DNA from 3 places in the Citricoccus alkalitolerans genome. Region 3 is predicted to be linked to each of the others. Evidence: riboswitches for the same ligand, from Rfam matches in the RefSeq annotation. Region 3 holds a riboswitch; each other region holds the start of a gene.
The links. Region 3 has a riboswitch for S-adenosylmethionine ahead of ABD134_RS10070 (LLM class flavin-dependent oxidoreductase). Riboswitches for the same ligand answer to the same signal wherever they lie in the genome.

Region 1: another riboswitch for S-adenosylmethionine. It lies ahead of ABD134_RS06480 (acyl-CoA dehydrogenase family protein); the one in region 3 lies ahead of ABD134_RS10070 (LLM class flavin-dependent oxidoreductase).
Region 2: another riboswitch for S-adenosylmethionine. It lies ahead of ABD134_RS01420 (O-acetylhomoserine aminocarboxypropyltransferase/cysteine synthase family protein); the one in region 3 lies ahead of ABD134_RS10070 (LLM class flavin-dependent oxidoreductase).

Annotation. Positions count from the first base shown of each region.
Region 1 covers NZ_BAAALH010000002.1:123,087-127,488, forward strand. The annotation lists gene ABD134_RS06480 (acyl-CoA dehydrogenase family protein) at 1-1,032, opposite strand, end outside; SAM riboswitch class IV at 1,125-1,239, opposite strand; gene cynS (cyanase) at 1,404-1,841, opposite strand; gene ABD134_RS06490 (formate/nitrite transporter family protein) at 1,856-2,701, opposite strand; gene ABD134_RS06495 (queuosine precursor transporter) at 3,002-3,700, opposite strand; gene ABD134_RS06500 (ABC transporter substrate-binding protein) at 3,893-4,402, opposite strand, start outside.
Region 2 covers NZ_BAAALH010000001.1:326,515-330,916, forward strand. The annotation lists gene ABD134_RS01410 (CPBP family intramembrane glutamic endopeptidase) at 1-135, shown strand, start outside; gene ABD134_RS01415 (VOC family protein) at 229-885, opposite strand; SAM riboswitch class IV at 1,089-1,203, shown strand; gene ABD134_RS01420 (O-acetylhomoserine aminocarboxypropyltransferase/cysteine synthase family protein) at 1,285-2,649, shown strand; gene metX (homoserine O-acetyltransferase MetX) at 2,666-3,787, shown strand; gene ABD134_RS01430 (class I SAM-dependent methyltransferase) at 3,840-4,402, opposite strand, start outside.
Region 3 covers NZ_BAAALH010000002.1:913,303-917,704, forward strand. The annotation lists gene ABD134_RS10060 (aliphatic sulfonate ABC transporter substrate-binding protein) at 1-905, opposite strand, end outside; gene ABD134_RS10065 (ABC transporter ATP-binding protein) at 992-1,834, opposite strand; SAM riboswitch class I at 1,845-1,938, opposite strand; SAM riboswitch class I at 2,204-2,292, shown strand; gene ABD134_RS10070 (LLM class flavin-dependent oxidoreductase) at 2,306-3,730, shown strand; gene ABD134_RS10075 (methionine ABC transporter ATP-binding protein) at 3,727-4,402, shown strand, end outside.

The DNA of each region.
Region 1 (4,402 bases), 790 kb from region 3:
GAGGTAAGACTCCTCCACCACGGCCGCGGTGCCGCGCACGATGTGCCGGGCCGAGCTCACCTTGGAGGAGACGGCACCGATGACCTGGTGCACCAGCGGGTCCTCCGCCGGCGTCTCCGCCGTGGCGTGGTCATAGGTACGACGCCGGCCCCGGACGAACGTGGTGATCTCGGCCAGCGCGGTGGCCCCGATCCCGGCCTGCGTGGCCGCCAGCACGATCCACAGGACGGTGTAGGCCAGCACGCCCGTGGGGACGTTGAACTCCTGGGTCCGCTGGGCCCGCACGGGGACGTGGTCCAGGGTGGTGGTGCCGGAGGCGGTGAGCCGCTGGCCGAAGCCGTTCCAGTCGTCGATGCGCTGCACCCCGGGATCGCGGGCGTCGATGATCGCGAAGACCGGGCCGTCCTCCTCGAGCCCTGGCGGGACCGCGGAGACCAGCAGGTAGTCGGCGAAGATCGCCCCGGTGGAGTAGAACTTGTCACCCGTCAGGCGGGCCACCTCCGTGGTGCCGGTGGCGGCGGCCGCCTGCACGGTGTCCGAGTCCGCATCGATCCAGTGCACGGGGCGCCGGCCCGCAGACGGGGGCAACTCCACCAGGGCATTGCCGAAGATCTTCCCCGAGGCGACCTCGGCCAACCACCACTCGGAGACCGCGCCCTGGGACTCGTTCTCGTGCTGCTCGGTGAACATGAAATGCCCGTGCAGCGCCTGGGGCAGGTTGGAATCGGCGGCGGCGAGATCCACCAGCAGGTCGGCCAGTTGCGGCAGGCTCGCGCCGATGCCCCCGTGGTCGCGGCCGAGCCGCACTCGGGTGAACCCCGCGCCGCGGAGGTGCTCTATGGCCGCGAACGCCAACTCGTGGTCCTGCTCTCGCTGTGCCGAGCCCGCAGCGATGGCCGCGAAGACGGGGGCGAAGTGCTCGGTGAGCTGGGCGTCCGTCGGTCCGGAGGGGCCGATGTCCGCCCGCAGCTCCTCGAAGGTGGGCAGTCCGGTCGGCACGGTGCGGTGTTCGAGGTGGGTGGTGTCCGTCATGGGTGTCCCCGTCGTCCATGGCACACCGGAATGGCGTTGGCCCGGAACACGGCGTCGACATAGCCTGGCGGCCGGGACACGTCTTCACGGTGGTGCCGTACTTGCCCCGCGGTGGTCCCCGGAGGCCGAATCATCACCTGGAGCACCCCACTACGGAGAGAGGGTTGCCGTCCGGCCAGCCAGGGCTTAGCACCGGATCTCGTGATTCTGATGTCGACCCTAGGCAGTCAGCACGTGGCCGCCAAGCCTCGGGTCATGTTCAGCGGCCTGGCGTCATCTGGGCCCGTTTCCGTGCCGATGTGCCGCCCCGACCGTCCTGGGCCGCCCCAGATGACGGTCTGTGACGGCCGGTGACGGAAGGGGCGGCCCGGTCACCAGCGGTAGTCCAGGAACTTGCCATCCAAGGTGATGACCACGCGGTCGCCGTCCACATCGGCACGGCGGGCAACGTCTGCCTTGAAGTTGATGGCGCTCATGATGCCGTCCCCGAACTCCTCGTGGATCAGGGCCTTCAGCGCCGGCCCGTAGACCGACATGGCCTCCATCAGTCGATAGATCGTGGGGTCGTTCATCACGGCCGGGTCGCTGCCCCGGTTCGGCTGTTGCTGCAGGCTCTCAGCCACGTCGTCGCCCAGACCGAGCATCTCGACCACGACGCCGGCCTGGGCCGCGGTCATCGGGTGCTGTCCCAGCAGCGCGGCCGTGGTCCACACCGGTGCGGCTCCGATGGCGGCCGCGAGGCCGGCCCAGGTGAGACCGGCACGGATGCGTGCGGCATTGACGAGGTCGGCAGCGTGCGCCTTATGCATGATGGGGTCCATGGTCAGCGGCTCACGGCGTGGTCGGGCAGGGCCGGCAGCTTCGGCTGACGCTTGGCCGCCGTACGGTAGTGGGTGGCGTAGAGCGTCAGGCCCACGAAGGAGAGGCCACCCACGAGGTTGCCGAGCACGGTCGGGATCTCGTTCCAGACGAGGTAGTCCATGATGGAGAACTCACCGCCCAGCATGAGGCCCGCCGGGAAGAGGAACATGTTGACGATGGAGTGCTCGAATCCCATGTAGAAGAAGAGCATGACCGGCATCCACATGATCAGGGCCTTGCCCACGACGTCCTTGGCCAGGAAGGCCGCGACCACACCGGTCGAGACCATCCAGTTGCAGAGCACGCCGCGGATGAAGAGCGTCAGCATGCCACCCGCGCCGTATTCGGCATAGCCGACGGTTCTCCCCTCGCCGATGGAGCCGATCTGCTGGGCCACCTCGTTCGGCGGGGTGTGGAAGCCGTAGGTCATGGTTACCACCATCATGACGGCCACCAGGAAGGCTCCGGCGAAGTTGCCGACGAAGACCAGGCCCCAGTTCCGCAACAGGCCTCCGATGGTCACGCCGGGCCTCTTGTCGATCCAGGCCAGCGGGACGAGGGTGAAGACACCCGTGAGCAGGTCGAAGCCGAGCAGGTAGATGAGGATGAAGCCGACCGGGAACAGCAACGCACCCACGAGGGCGTTGCCGGTCTGCACGGTGACGGTGATGGCGAATGCGGCGGCGAGGGCCAGGATGGCGCCGGCCATGAACGAGCGGATCAGGGTGTCTCGAGTGGACATGAAGACCTTGGACTCACCGGCGTCGACCATGTGTTTCACGAAGTCTGACGGGCTGACATAGGACATGGGACATCACTCCAAGGGCGAGGGGGCGGGCATACCCCCAACCTAGGAAGCGTGCGTTTCTGCGGTGTTTCCGCCCGCGCACCTGCCCACGAAATCTCCCTCACTGTCCCGGCGCGATGCAGTGAGATACCCTCCGGTCAATCCCGTCAGGGCAGCTCCCTGACCAGCTTCGATGCCGCGGGGAGGGCCAGCGCCAAGTCGCGGACGCGCTGGAAGTGGAGGTCGCCGTCGTCGTACGTCTGCGGGTGGGCCATCGGCCCGGTTACCCCGGTGACCGAGGCCGCGTGAAGTCTCGGCTCCCTACGCCTCGGGAACCGCGGCGTAGGCCGGCTCGGCCTTCTTGACCCGGCCGATGACCCACATGGTCACCGGGGACAGGACGATCTCGACGACGGACTTGAACACGAAGCCCACCAGGACGTAGTTGAGGAACGTCGGCACGTCCGTGATGCCGATGACCCCGGCAGCGATGGAGCAGAACACGAGGGTGTCCAGGAACTCACCCACCAGAGTGGAGGCGGCCAGCCGGCCGAAGAGCAGGCGTTCGCCGGAGCGGCGCTTGAGGCGGACCATGAGCCAGGAGTTGGCCAGTTGACCGACGAGGAATCCGAGCAGGGAGGCGAGCACGATCAGGGGCACGGGTGCCAGGGTCCGGACAAGGGCCTCCTGGCCGTCGTACCACTCGGCACCGGGCAGGGCGATGATGACCCAGAAGCAAAGCGCGGCGAAGACCGAGAGGGCGAAGGTGGTGACGATGGCGCGCCGGGAGGCCTTGAAGCCGTAGACCTCGGCGACCACGTCCCCGATGATGTAGGCCAACGGGAAGAGGAAGAACCCGCCGTCCGTGACGATGGCGCCGAAGGTCACGCCCTTGGAGGCACCGAGGTTGGACAGGATCAGCACGACGGCCATGACCGCCGTGAAGAGGGCATAGAGGCCGGTGCCGGTGGGGGCGAAACGGGCAGGTGCGTGCTGAGGGGCAGGTGCGGAAGAGTTCACGTGGGGTCCTTGGGCGGTGGTTCGCCGAGACCTCCAGCGCCAGGGCGCGGTGGCGGTCGGCTGTATTAACACTCACGGTGATCCGGACGCGGCGGCTGACGGTCTCAACGACCCCGCACGCACCCGCTGCCCCGGGTGGCGTTCGAACGACTCCTTATTCTTCCATATCCGTGCTGCCGGGAGTGCTCTGGCCTACTTGACGATCATGGAGTCCAGGTCCGGCTCCTGGTCGATGAACCCGTATTTCACGGCCAGCTCGCCGATGGCCTGCATCTGGTCCTCGCGGACCTCTCCTCCGAGCTCGTCCAGTGTGAGGGCCATGGCCACGTCCTCGGGAAGGTTCATGAACTCCGGCAGGAGCTTCTTGGCTTCGTCGTTGTTCTCGTCCGTGGCGGCGAGCGCCTCGGTGATGGCCGCCTGGAACTGTTCCACGGTCTCCGGGTTCTCCTCGGCGAAGGTCCCCGAGGTGAACGTGACCATGGTCGGCATGCCCTCGATCGAGTCACGGAACGAGTACCCCAGGAGCTCGTTGTCCGGATCCTCGAGCGCGGTGGTCAGGAACGGCTCCGGGATCCAGATGGCGTCTGTGTTCCCCTGCTCGAGCTGAGCCGGCATGTCCTGGAACGGCATCTCCGCGAACTTCACGTCCGCCGGATCGGAGCCGCCCCGTTCGGCCAGGTCCATCAGCGTCAGGTCCCCGAG
Region 2 (4,402 bases), on a different contig from region 3:
ATGGGGCTGGTGTTCGGCGCGGTCTACCTGAGGTACCGGCGGGTGATGCCGCTGGTGATCGCGCACTTCCTCCTGGATGCCGCGGGATTCATGGCCTACCCGTTGCTGGCGGCGGCGGGCCTGTTCGGCACCTGAGGCTCGGCTCCGGCACCTGATCCCGACTCTCAGTCGACTTGGGGTGGGTGTTCGACGAAGACTCCCACCCCAACTCAACTGAACGTGACAGAACTACAGGGTGATGGTGCCCTTGGGGGTCTCGAAGGTGACCTCGAGGATTCCGGGGGTGCCGGAGGGTGATTCGAAGACCACGTTGAGGTCCTCGACCTTCTCCTCCGGATCGTCCAGGCCCAACCAGCCGCGGACCCGATCGCGGGAGCCGGCGATCGTGATGGAGGACAGCTCAGCCTGAGGTGTGTGGGCCTGCGAGGGGTGCAGTTCCTCGGTGCCCTCATCCCAGCGCAGGAGGTATGGGACCTGTGGGTCGGCGATGAGGCCCTTGATGCCGATCTGGCGCCACGTGAGTTCGCGGCCGTCCGGGAACTTCCGGTTGCCGGGCACGGACTGGCGCTCCAGGCGCTCCTCGAACGGCGCGAGGTCGTCCACGGTGACACACCAGCCCATCCAGCCGCCGCCCATCTCGGAGCGGGCGCGGACGGCCTGGCCGAACGGGGCCTTCTCGGAGGAGGGGTGGTCCAGGACCTCGACCACCTCGAGGTACTGGCGGTTGCGTAGCGGGAAGATCGCGTTGCGCGTGCCGAAGCGGGGATGGACACCGCCCTTGACGCGCTCGATGCCGAGCGTTTCGGCGAGGCGATCCACCGTGGCGGCGAGTCCTTCTTCGGGTCCAACGGCGTACGAGACGTGATCCAGGCGCATCATGCCCATATCGTCGCACTTTCTTCAGTCACGGACCGGTTAGGTTAACCTCACTTGAAATGTGGCCGAAGTCACAGGTCTGACTGCCGCCTGGTGCCGGGTGCCGGCGTCCGTCAAGGTGGTGGCCACCCGGGCCCCGCTGTGAGGCGCAATGCGACGTTCCAGGGTGGTCGGGGATGAAACCCCGGAGCCGATCTGGCAGACTTGAGGAAGGTCATGAGTGCCAGCATCAAGCCCCGGCTTGCTGGCCGGCAACCCTCCAGCTCGCGGTGGGGTGCCCCGGGTGAGGACCAGGCAGGTGCCAACCGGCACCGGCAAGCGCGGGCCACCACGCCGCGTCGGGTTGCTGGACGATGTCCGTGCCCGCCGGCACCACGCAGGTGGCCCTGAACTGACAGGAGCCGTCACATGACTGACACCCCCAACAGCACCCCGAACACCGAAGCCGCCGCCGATCCGGCCCAGTGGGGCTTCGAGACCCGCCAGGTCCATGCCGGGATCCCGGAGGAGAACCCCTACGGCGCCACCGTGTTGCCGATCATCCAGTCGAACTCGTTCGACTTCCCCTCTGCCGAGGTCGCCGCGGACCGCTTCGCACTGAAGGACCTCGGCCCGATCTATTCCCGCATCGGCAACCCCACCCAGGAGGCCGTGGAGGGCAAGATCGCCGCCCTGGAGGGCGGAGTCGGGGCCCTGCTGCTGGCCTCGGGTCAGGCCGCCACCACCTTCTCCATCCTCAACCTCGCGGGTGCGGGGGACCACGTCGTCGTATCGGCCTCGCTGTACGGCGGCACGCAGAACCTGTTCAAGCACACGTTGGCCAAGATCGGCATCAGCACCACCTTCGTGCAGGACCCGGACAGCCCGGCTGCGTGGAAGAACGCCATCCAGGACAACACCAAGGCCCTGTTCGGCGAGACCCTCGGCAACCCCCGCGGGGACGTGCTGGACATCCGCGCCGTCGCCGACGTGGCCCACGAGGCAGGGGTGCCGCTGATCGTGGACAACACCCTGGCCACCCCGTACCTGCTGCGCCCGATCGAGCACGGGGCGGACATCGTGGTCCACTCCGCCACCAAGTACCTCGGCGGCCATGCCGCGGCCATGGGCGGTGTGATCGTGGACGGCGGCACCTTCGACTTCGCCGCCCAGCCGGAGCGCTTCCCCGGCTTCAACACCCCGGATGAGAGCTACAACGGGATCGTCTTCGCCCGTGACCTCGGGGTGGACGGCATCCTCGGCGCCAATCTGGCCTTCGTGCTCAAGGCGCGGGTCCAGTTGCTGCGCGACTACGGCAGCGCGATCAGCCCCTTCAGCGCCTTCCTCCTCAACCTGGGGCTCGAGACGTTGTCCCTACGTATGGAGCGTCACGTGGCGAACGCCCGCCAGGTGGCCGAGTACCTGGATGGGCACGCCCTCGCCGAGACCGTCATCTACCCGGGTCTGGCCTCGAGCCCGTGGCACGAGCGCGCCAAGCACTATCTGCCGCAGGGCCCGGCGGGCTTCGTCTCCTTTGAGATCGCCGGCGGTCGCGAGGCCGGGGCCCGGTTCGTGGACGCACTGCGCCTGCACCACCACGTGGCCAACATCGGTGACGTCCGCTCACTCGTCATCCACCCGGCGTCCACCACGCACTCCCAACTCACCGAGGAGGAGCAGCGTGCCGCCGGCGTGACCCCCGGCCTGGTCCGCCTGTCTGTGGGCGTGGAGAGCATCGAGGACATCTTGGCCGATCTTGACAACGGCTTTGCCGCGGCCGACGTGAGCGCCTAGGTCCGGAGATATTCGCATGACCACCACCACCCCCCAGCCGACCGCCACGGACCTGCCCGAGGGTGGCCCGCACACCCAGCGCATCGGCGCCCTGGACTTCGAGACCGGTGGGCACCTGCCGGAGGCGGAGATCGCCTACGAGACCTGGGGCAGGCTCAACGCCGAGAAGTCGAACGCCGTGCTGGTGCTGCATGCCCTGACCGGGTCCACGCACGTGGCCGCCTCCTCCGGTGATCCGGAGGAGGGCTGGTGGGAGGGCGTCGTCGGCCCCGGTTGCGCCATCGACACCAACACCTGGTTCGTGATCGCCCCGAACATCCTCGGCGGTTGTTACGGGAGTACCGGACCGTCCTCGCTGGACCCGGAGGGCGCCCCCTGGGGCTCCCGCTTCCCGTTCACCACCATCCGCGATTCCGTCCATGCCGAGGCGCGGCTGGCCGACGCGCTGGGCATCGAGCGCTTCCAGGCGGTGATCGGCGGCTCCATGGGAGGCGCCCGCGCCCTGGAGTGGGCCGCTGCCTACCCCGACCGTGTGGCCGGTATGGCCGTCATCGCCTGCGGCGCGCACTCGACCGCCGAGCAGATCGCGTTCGCCCAGGCACAGGTGCAGTCCATCACCCTGGACCCGAACTTCCGCGGCGGAGACTACTACCCGGGCCCGACGCCGGACGGCGGCCTGGGCATCGCCCGCAAGATCGCGCACATCACCTACCGGTCCGAACCGGACATGGTCTCCCGCTTCGGCCGCGCAGCGCAGCCCGAGGAGAACCCGTTCGGCGAGCCGCTCCGGCGGCAGGGGCGCTATCAGATCGAATCGTACCTGGACTACCAGGCAGCCAAGCTGGTCAAGCGCTTCGATGCCAACAGCTACCTGGTGCTGACCGAGGCCCTGATGAGCCACGACGTCTCCCGCGGCCGCGGCTCGGAAGCGGAGGTGCTGGGTTCCATCCGGGTGGCGCCCTTCATAGCCGCCGTCGAGTCCGACCGCCTGTACTTCCCGGGCCAGTCACAGGAGCTCGCCCGCCAGCTGCCCGGTGACGTCCCGGTCCACATGATCGATTCGCCGATCGGGCATGACGGGTTCCTGACGGACCTGGACCAGGTGGCCGCGGAGATGAAGCGCGCCCTCGGGCTGTAGGTTCCGAAGCCGTCGCTTCGAAACCTACAGGGCCGGGGTCTGCGGAGCCGGATCAGTTCAGCCGGGCCACGTAGTACGTGTTGAACGGATCCGTCTCGATGTCCTTGGCCTCGACGCTGGCGAAGCCCGCCTCGGTGACCATCCGCTGCGCCACCTGCCGGCCCCACACGGTGCCCAGGCCGTCGCCGCCGAGCCCGAGGGAGACGCTCATGCAGTGGAACATCGACATGGCGTACAGGTAGCTGGCCCACGGGAGCTCGATGTTGTCCTCCACCTGGCTCTCGGCCTTGATGTCGACCATCAGGAAGACCCCTGCCGGTCGCAGAGAACGGCGGATATTGGCCAAGACCAAGGCAGGATGGGCCTGGTCGTGGATCGCGTCGAAGGCCGTGACGGCGTCGAACCCGCCCACGACGTCCAGCTCAGCCACGTCAAGCACCTCGAACCGCGCATTCGCCAGGCCTCCGGCCGCGGCCTCGTCACGTGCCGTGGCTATGGCCGCTTCGGAGAAGTCGTAGCCGGTGAACCGGCTCGCGGGGTAGGCGGCGGCCATGAGGTTCACTGCGTGGCCGGAACCGCAGCCGACGTCGGCCACGTCGATCCCAAGGGCCAGCC
Region 3 (4,402 bases):
AGGACGTCGAGCTGCGCCTGGCCGGGCACCGGGTCCACGTCCAGGTTGGAGCGCTCCTCGATGACAGTAATGGCCACGTCTTCCTCCAGACCTGCCACCTCGGCGAGGATGGAAGCAGTCTCCTCCGGATTCGCCAAGGCCCACTCGCGAGCCTGCTCGTAGACGTCCACCACGGTCTGGGCCAGCTCGGGGGACTCCGCCAGGAAAGACTCGGTGGCGTTGAGGAAGCCATAGGTGTTGAAGTCGACGTTGCGGTAGAACAGTTCGGCGCCCTCGGCCTCGGCGCCGGCCATAATGGGGTCCAGCCCGGACCATGCGTCCACGGACCCGTTGTTCAGGGCCGCGTTGCCGTCCGCATGCTGAAGGTTCTGCACCGTGACATCAGCCTCGTCCACGCCGGCTTCGCCGAGGGCCTGAATGAGGAAGAAGTACGGGTCAGTGCCCTTGGTGGCCGCCACGTTCTTGCCGACCAGGTCCGTGACCTCCGTGATGTCTGAATCGGCGGTGGTGACCAGGGCGGACCACTCCGGCTGGGAGTACAGGCTGATGGTCTTGATCGGGGTGCCGTTGGCGCGGTTGAGCAGGGCGGCGGAGCCGGCCGTGGAGCCCACGTCGATGGCCTCGGCCCGCAGCGCCTCGTTGGCCTTGTTCGAACCGGCGGACTGGATCCAATTCACGGTGACGCCCTCGTCTGCGAGTTCATCCTCAAGCCAGCCCTTCTCCTTGATGACCAGGGAGAGGGGGTTGTACGTGGCGTAGTCGATGTTCAGCTCGCCGCCACCCACGCCACCGTCGGCCCCGGCTTCGGCGGCCTCTCCACCGGATCCCTCGCCGGCGACGCAACCGGTGAGCGTGAAGGCCGTGATGGCGAAGGTGGTGAGGGAAAGGGTGAGGCGTGAGCGCATGGTGGGGCCTTTCGAGGGGGTGCGGTGCGTCCCGGGCCGGGAGGGATGAGGCGCCGGGCGATCGGGTGGATACGGAGGGGAACCGGTCAGTGGCGGTGGGCGTCCACGCCGAGGCCGCCGAGCAGCTCGGTCCGGAGGTGGGCCAGTTCGGCCGAGCCGCGGTCCCGGGGCCGTTCACCGGGGACGGTGACCACGGTGCGGGTGGTCGCGCCGGGGGCGGAACCCGGAGCGGGGTCCTGGCCGAGCAGCAGGATCCGGTCGGCCAGCTGGAGCGCCTCGTCCACGTCATGAGTGACGAGCAGGACGGTCGTGGCGGTCTTGGCATGGACGTCCAGGAGTAGGTCCTGCATCCTCAGCCGCGTCAGAGCGTCGAGCGCGCCGAACGGCTCGTCCAGCAGGAGAACGCCGGGCTGCCGGGCCAGGGCGCGGGCCAGCGAGGTCCGCTGGGCCATGCCGCCGGAGACTTCGCGGGGCCGGAGGTCGGCGTGCTCGGCCAGACCCACCAGATCCAGCAAGTGGTCGACGTTCTCGCGGCCCTCGGCCCGTCCGATGCCGGGCGGCAGCCCCAAGGACACGTTCTGGTGGAGGGTGCGCCAGGGCATGAGGCGCGGTTCCTGGAACCCGACTGCGGTGCGGGGGTCATAGGGGCGGACGGCGGACCCACCGACGAGGATCTGCCCGGTGCTGCCGCTGTCCAGGCCGCCCACGGCACGCAGCAGCGTCGACTTGCCGCAGCCGGAGGCCCCGAGGATGGCCAGGACCTCGCCTGGCTGCACGGTGAGGTTGATGTCCCGCAACACGGTGCGTGCGCCGTCGATGGCGGGAAAGGACCGGCCGACGTCGCGGAACTCCACCGCAAGGCTGGTGGTCGGGGCCGGCGGCGCGGTGAGGACGCTGGAACCGGGCAGGGACTCGGCAAGGGCAGTCACGGTGAATCACGCTCCATCGGTTCTGGCATGAGCACCTTCCCGGGTCATACGGGAGGTTGCTGCGGCGTCACTGAGCCAGATCTCTCGGCCGCTCTGGATGGTTGATTCATCTAGTGAAGCAGAGCACGGGGTATCCGTGTCAACCGCTGAAGATGCTGTACACCCGGTCCCACAGGGGGCAGTGAACCGGGCAACGGCATGTTTTCCGGGCCAGTCATTCCCCCTCGCGCACCTACACGCCGCGTCATGTGACGTCACATTCAGGGACTTTTGCCGTCGAATCCGGGCCCGCGGCCAGCCAACGGCACGACAGGTCGATATATGACGCTGGATTAGTTCGTATCCCAAGCCATCTGGTCGCCTGTGAGAGACCCATCCAGAGCGGCCGAGAGATCTGGCTCGACGACGCCGCAGCAACCCCCTGTCGAAGCGGGTGCTACCGCCAGGACCGATGGAAGGACGTGCATTCTGATGCTTGAACGTGTCCCGCGCCGCATCCGGCTCAATGCCTTTGACATGAACTGCGTGGGCCACCAGTCCCCGGGGCTGTGGCGCCACCCGGAGGACCGCTCCAGTGACTACAACTCGATCGGCTACTGGACGCATCTGGCCCAGGTCGCCGAACGAGGTCGCTTCGACGGACTGTTCATCGCCGACGTGCTTGGCACCTATGACGTGTACGGCGGCTCTAACGAGGCCACTCTCACCGCCGGTACCCAGGTGCCGGTCAACGACCCCATGCTGCTCGTCAGCGCCATGGCCGCGGTGACCGAACACCTCGGTTTCGGCATTACCGCAGGAACTGCCTACGAGCATCCCTATCCCTTCGCGCGCCGGCTGGCCACTTTGGACCATCTCACGGGCGGGCGGGTCGGTTGGAACGTCGTCACCGGCTACCTGCCTTCGGCTGCTCGCAACATGGGCAGCCAGGACCAGCTGGCCCATGACGAGCGCTACGACCACGCAGACGAATACCTCGAGGTTGTCTACAAGCTGCTGGAGGGTTCCTGGGACGAGGACGCCGTGGTCCGGGACCGGGACGGTTGCGTCTACACGGACCCGGCCAAGGTGCACGAGATCGGCCACCAGGGAACCTACTTCTCGGTGCCGGGCATCGCTCTGACCGAGCCAAGCCCCCAGCGCACCCCGGTGGTCTACCAAGCCGGCACATCGCCGCGCGGCCTGGCCTTCGCCGGGCAAAACGCCGAATGCGCCTTCGTCTCCGCCCCCAGCCGGGACAAGCTGGCCCAGGCCGTGAGCAGGATCCGTGCTGCTGCCGTGGAGGCCGGCCGTGACGCGAAGGACATCAGGATCTTCAACCTTGCCACCGTCATCACCGGTCCGGACGAGGTGGCGGCCCGTGCCAAGCACGCCGACTACCTCCGTTACGTGGACCATCGTGGTGCCCTCGCGCTGTTGTCCGGTTGGATGGGCATCGACTTCTCGCAGTACGACCTGGACGATGTGATCGGTCAGGACGTGCAGACCAACGCAGTGCAGTCTGCCGTGGAGACCTTCCGCTCGGGCGGTGGCCACGCCTCCGCGGACGGGGAGCCCTGGAGCATCCGGCGACTTGCCGAATGGGTCGGCATCGGGGGCTTCGGGCCGGTGTTCATTGGCTCCGGTGCGCAGGTCGCTGACCAGCTGCAGGATTGGGCCGCGGAGACGGACGTTGACGGCTTCAATCTCGCCTACGCGGTCTCCCCGGGAAGCTTCGAGGACGTCGTGGAGCACGTGGTCCCCGAGCTCCAGGCCCGCGGTGCCTATCCTTCCGAGTACGAGTCCGGCACCCTGCGACACAAGCTGTTCGGCCGCGGGGATCGGCTGGCGGAGAACCACCGAGGCGCCGGCTTCCGGCTGGCATCGGCCGGTACCCGGGACGGGGGCGCGCTGTGATCGAGATCCGCGATCTGCACCAGGCCTACACCGGACGTGGGGGGTCCGTCGAGGTGCTCAAAGGCATCGACCTGACCGTGCCGGAAGGCTCCATCACCGCCGTGGTCGGGCCCTCCGGGGCTGGCAAGACGACCCTCTCGCACTGCATCTCCCTGTTGGAAAAGCCCACCCAGGGCGAGATTCTGGTGGATGGCAGCGACCTGTCCCGGCTCCGGGGCCGCCAGCTGCGCTCCGCCCGCCGTGCCATCGGCACAATCTTCCAGCACTCCGCCCTGCTGCGCCGCATCACCGTGGCCGAGAACGTCGCCCTCCCGCTGCGCAACCTCGGGGTGGTCCACCACGAGATGCAGGACCGTGTGGCCGAGATGCTTGACCGCGTCGGATTGCTGCACAAGGCCGACTCCTACCCCGGTCAGCTCTCCGGCGGCCAGAAGCAACGAGTAGGCATCGCCCGGGCCTTGGCCCTGCGGCCGCGGATCCTGCTCTCGGACGAGTCCACCTCCGGCCTGGACCCGGACACCACGGCACAGATCCTGTCCCTGCTGGCCGACCTGCGCACCGACCTAGGCTTGTCCATCATCCTCATCACCCATGAAATGGACGTGGTCCGGAACGTCGCCGACCAGGTGGCCTCCCTGTCCCACGGCCGGCTCGCGGAGTATGGCTCTCTGC